DNA from 2 places in the Pseudoalteromonas sp. L1 genome. Region 1 is predicted to be linked to the other one. Evidence: predicted binding sites of a transcription regulator. Region 1 holds the regulator's gene; the other holds the start of a gene.

What was found. Region 1 encodes NrdR, which represses ribonucleotide reductase genes. Its sites were predicted from a motif close to AAACACNANATNTNGTGTTT; they were not measured.
Region 2: the regulator NrdR is predicted to act here: its motif matches at 1,214-1,233, upstream of nrdA (class 1a ribonucleoside-diphosphate reductase subunit alpha).

Annotation. Positions count from the first base shown of each region.
Region 1 is NZ_JAKKCT010000006.1:20,352-22,558, reverse strand. It holds gene glyA (serine hydroxymethyltransferase) at 1-494, shown strand, start outside; gene nrdR (transcriptional regulator NrdR) at 603-1,052, shown strand; gene ribD (bifunctional diaminohydroxyphosphoribosylaminopyrimidine deaminase/5-amino-6-(5-phosphoribosylamino)uracil reductase RibD) at 1,055-2,194, shown strand; gene L3V38_RS16890 (riboflavin synthase) at 2,199-2,207, shown strand, end outside.
Region 2 is NZ_JAKKCT010000001.1:1,108,742-1,110,948, forward strand. It holds gene ubiG (bifunctional 2-polyprenyl-6-hydroxyphenol methylase/3-demethylubiquinol 3-O-methyltransferase UbiG) at 1-270, shown strand, start outside; gene L3V38_RS05195 (HAD-IA family hydrolase) at 270-944, shown strand; gene nrdA (class 1a ribonucleoside-diphosphate reductase subunit alpha) at 1,337-2,207, shown strand, end outside.

The DNA.
Region 1 (2,207 bases):
GCGCTGTATTCCCTGGTGGTCAAGGTGGTCCTTTATGTCACATCATCGCTGCTAAAGCGGTTGCTTTCAAAGAAGCATTACAACCAGAGTTTAAAACGTACCAAGCACAAGTTGTTAAGAACGCTCAAGCTATGGTTGAAGTTCTTCAAGAGCGTGGCTACAAAGTTGTTTCTGGTAAAACAGACAACCACTTATTCCTTCTTGACCTAATCGATAAAGATATCACAGGTAAAGATGCTGACGCTGCACTAGGTAATGCAAACATCACAGTTAACAAAAACTCAGTACCAAACGACCCACGTTCACCGTTTGTAACGTCTGGTCTTCGTATTGGTTCTCCGGCTATTACTCGCCGTGGCTTCAAAGAAGCTGAGTCAAAAGAGCTTGCGGGCTGGATCTGTGACGTACTAGACAACATCAACGATGAGTCTGTACAAGCAGAAGTAAAAGAGAAAGTGAAAGCTATCTGTAAAAAATTACCAGTTTACGCTTAATTACTGGTTAAACCGTAATTAAGATAACAATAGCGTTGTTTTTTGCTATTATAAAGGCCGCTTACTAAGCGGCCTTTTTTTGTTTTTTATAAACGGAAGTTGAACCCTATGCATTGCCCTTTTTGCACCGCAAAAGATACCAAAGTAATTGATTCTCGACTTGTTGGCGGTGGTCACCAAGTGAGACGTCGACGTGAATGTAACGAATGCCATGAGCGCTTTACCACCTTTGAAGGCGCTGAACTTGTGATGCCAAGAGTCATCAAGCAAGATGGTAGCCGCGAACCATTCAATGAAGACAAGTTACTCAATGGCTTGCATCGCGCTTTAGAGAAACGCCCTGTTAGCACTGAGCAGGTCGACGAAGTCGTTAATATCATTAAATCTCAACTTCGTGCTACGGGTGAGCGTGAAATCTCTAGCCATTTAATTGGCGAGTGCATCATGGAGTCACTAAAGAAACTCGACAAAGTAGCCTATGTGCGCTTTGCATCGGTTTATCGTTCATTTGAAGATATTCGCGAGTTTGGTGAAGAAATCGCTCGTTTAGGTGATTAATCATGTCGTTTACAGAGCTTGATACTGCTTACATGACGCGTGCCATTGAGCTTGCTAAGCAAGGTCGTTTTACTACGACGCCAAACCCGAATGTTGGCTGTGTTTTGGTTAAAGATGGCGAAATAGTCGGTGAAGGGTTTCATCAACTCGCAGGGCAGGGCCATGCTGAAGTGAATGCCTTGGCTGTAGCTGGCGACAACGCGAAAGGCGCCACTGCCTATGTGACTTTAGAGCCTTGTAGTCATTATGGACGCACTCCACCTTGTGCCGAAGGTTTAAAAGCAGCGGGTGTTAGCAAGGTGATTGCCGCTATGGTTGACCCAAACCCTGCGGTGAGTGGTCGCGGCCTACAGATTTTAGCCGACGCCGGTATTAGCGTTGCATCTGGTTTACTTGAACAACAAGCGCGCGATTTAAATAAAGGTTTTTTAAAGCGTATGGAATCAGGATTGCCATATGTGACTTGTAAAATGGCGTGTAGTTTAGATGGTAAAACTGCGCTAAATAACGGCCAAAGTAAATGGATAACAGGCTCTAAAGCACGCCAAGACGTGCAAGCGTTTCGTGCCCAAAGCTGCGCGATACTCACTGGCGCAGATACGGTTATGACCGATAATGCAAAACTGAATGTTCGCATTGAAGAGCTTCCATTTACCATGCCAACCTCGCTGCCTTTGCGCCAGCCGACCCGAGTCATTATTGACTCACAAAATAGGTTAACCCCAGAACTCGCTTTATTTAGTATTGAAAGTCCGGTGATTATTTTTACCACGTCGCTTGATAATCAGCATAAATGGCCTCACTTTGTTAAACACGAAGTAGTGCCAGCAGTTAATAATAAAGTTGATTTATCGGCGGTTTTAAAGCGTCTTGCTGAACTACAATTTAATCATATTTGGCTCGAAGCGGGTGCAACCCTTGCTGGGGTGTTCGCAGAGCAGGATTTAATTGACGAATACATTGTTTATATTGCCCCTAAGTTAATAGGTGATATGGGCAAAAGCTTACTAAACTTTGCAGAAGTCACTTTGATGAGTGATATCACTGAGCTGACCTTTACTGATACAGTGATGATTGGTGACGACATCCGTATAACCGCGAAAAAAGCAAAGCAAGCCACATATATTGAAAATAAAGAGTAGCACTATGTTTACT
Region 2 (2,207 bases), on a different contig from region 1:
GCTGATGTATTCTTTTCAACATTAAATAAAACCCCGAAAGCATACTTATTTGCCATTGTTGGCGCTGAAAAGCTTTTAAAAATGGTTCCCGAAGGTACTCATGACCACAAGAAGTTTATAAAACCTGCACAACTTATTGCGTGGGCAGAGGAAGCGGGGTTAAAAGTAAGAGCCAGTACAGGCCTTACCTATAATCCGTTTTCTAAGCAGTACAGCTTAAATGATGATGTCAGTGTTAATTACATTCTTCACTTTGAGAAACTAGCCTGATGAGTGGTGTACAGACACCCTCTATCGATTTTGATGCCTTTATCTTTGATTTAGATGGCACACTACTCGATACCGCAGATGACTTAGGTGGCGCATTAAACCGTGTGTTAGCTGATGCCAATGTGGCGCCTGTTGCCGAGCATGTTTATCGCCCCGCCGCCTCTAATGGTGCAAATGCATTATTAGAAGTAGGCTTTGGTGATAAATGGCCCGAACTTGAACAGCTCGCCTTGCGCCAACAACTTCTTGACTACTACGCCGCAGATATTGCTGTGCACAGTAAATGTTTTAAGGGTATAGAGCAACTCTTAGTTGCACTTGAACAAAAAGACATTAAATGGGGCATTATGACTAATAAACCAGGTTTTTTAACAGAGCCCTTAGTCAAAGCAATCCCTTCTTTAAGTAATGCTATGGCTGTAGTGAGTGGAGATACACTAGACGTGGCTAAGCCATCTCCAGATCCACTACTGCACACTGCTGAGATCCTTAATGTTGACCCCTGTCGTTGTTTATATATAGGGGATGCAGAGCGCGACATCCAAGCGGCAAAAGCAGCCAATATGTATAGTGCTACTGCTTTATGGGGCTATATACCCAGTGTTGATGCTGCTCTGGATTGGCAAGCTGATTTCAATTGGCATTCGCCTATTGATGGATTTAACCATATATAGTGCTATATTTAAATTTAGATACTATATATTGTGATCGGTTTGAGTTTTGAGCATTCTTTGACGATAAAAAAAACAGTCAAAATTTATTTTTAAAAACGGTAAATTTTCTAGATCTTGAGTTGATTTTTACAAATTTCATCATCAATGAATGGTCAAAGGTTAATGCTCACTAACACAATGTGCTTATCCAATAGTTATCCACAAATAGGGGCATTTCTGTCCCTTGCAAATGATCGCAGACCACACTATCTTGTGATCTGCAATTTAAAGAACACCAGATATTGTGGCTAAATGTTATTCAATTCACACAATCTAGTGTTTAATAATAAAAATTATACTGAAGAATAAGTTTTCACTAAAAATATAATTTCCCAAGGAATACAGGCAAGACTATGAACCAACAGCTATCTGTAAGCAAACGTGACGGCCGTAAAGAGTCACTTGATCTAGATAAGATCCATCGCGTGATCGCCTGGGCCGCCGAAGGTCTAAATAACGTGTCTGTCTCGCAAGTTGAATTAAAATCACATATTCAATTTTACGATGGAATTCGTACCGATGACATTCATGAAACTATCATCAAAGCGGCAGCTGATCAGATCTCTAAAGATACGCCTGACTACCAATACCTTGCTGCTCGATTAGCTGTATTCCATTTACGTAAAAAAGCGTACGGCCAATTTGAGCCACCACGCTTATACGATCACATCACGAAATTAGTTGAAGACAAACGTTATGATCAACACTTACTTGTTGATTATACCGAGCAAGAAATCGATGAGTTAGATTCTTATATTGATCACAACCGCGACTTAAACTTCAGCTATGCTGCTGTAAAACAGCTAGAAGGGAAATATTTGGTTCAAAACCGTGTTACTGGTGAAATTTACGAAAGTGCACAGTTTTTATATATCTTAGTTGCTGCAAGCTTATTCTCTGATTATCCAAAAGAGACGCGTCTTGACTACATCAAGCGCTTTTATGATGCAGTATCTACATTCAAGATTTCGTTACCAACACCAATCATGGCCGGTGTGCGTACGCCTACGCGCCAGTTCAGCTCATGTGTACTTATCGAGTGTGGTGATAGCCTAGATTCTATCAATGCGACATCGTCTGCGATTGTTAAGTATGTTTCGCAACGTGCAGGGATTGGTATAAATGCGGGTCGCATTCGTGCGCTTGGTAGCCCAATCCGCAACGGTGAAGCGTACCACACAGGTTGTATCCCGTTTTATAAGCATTTCCAAACAGCGGTTAAAA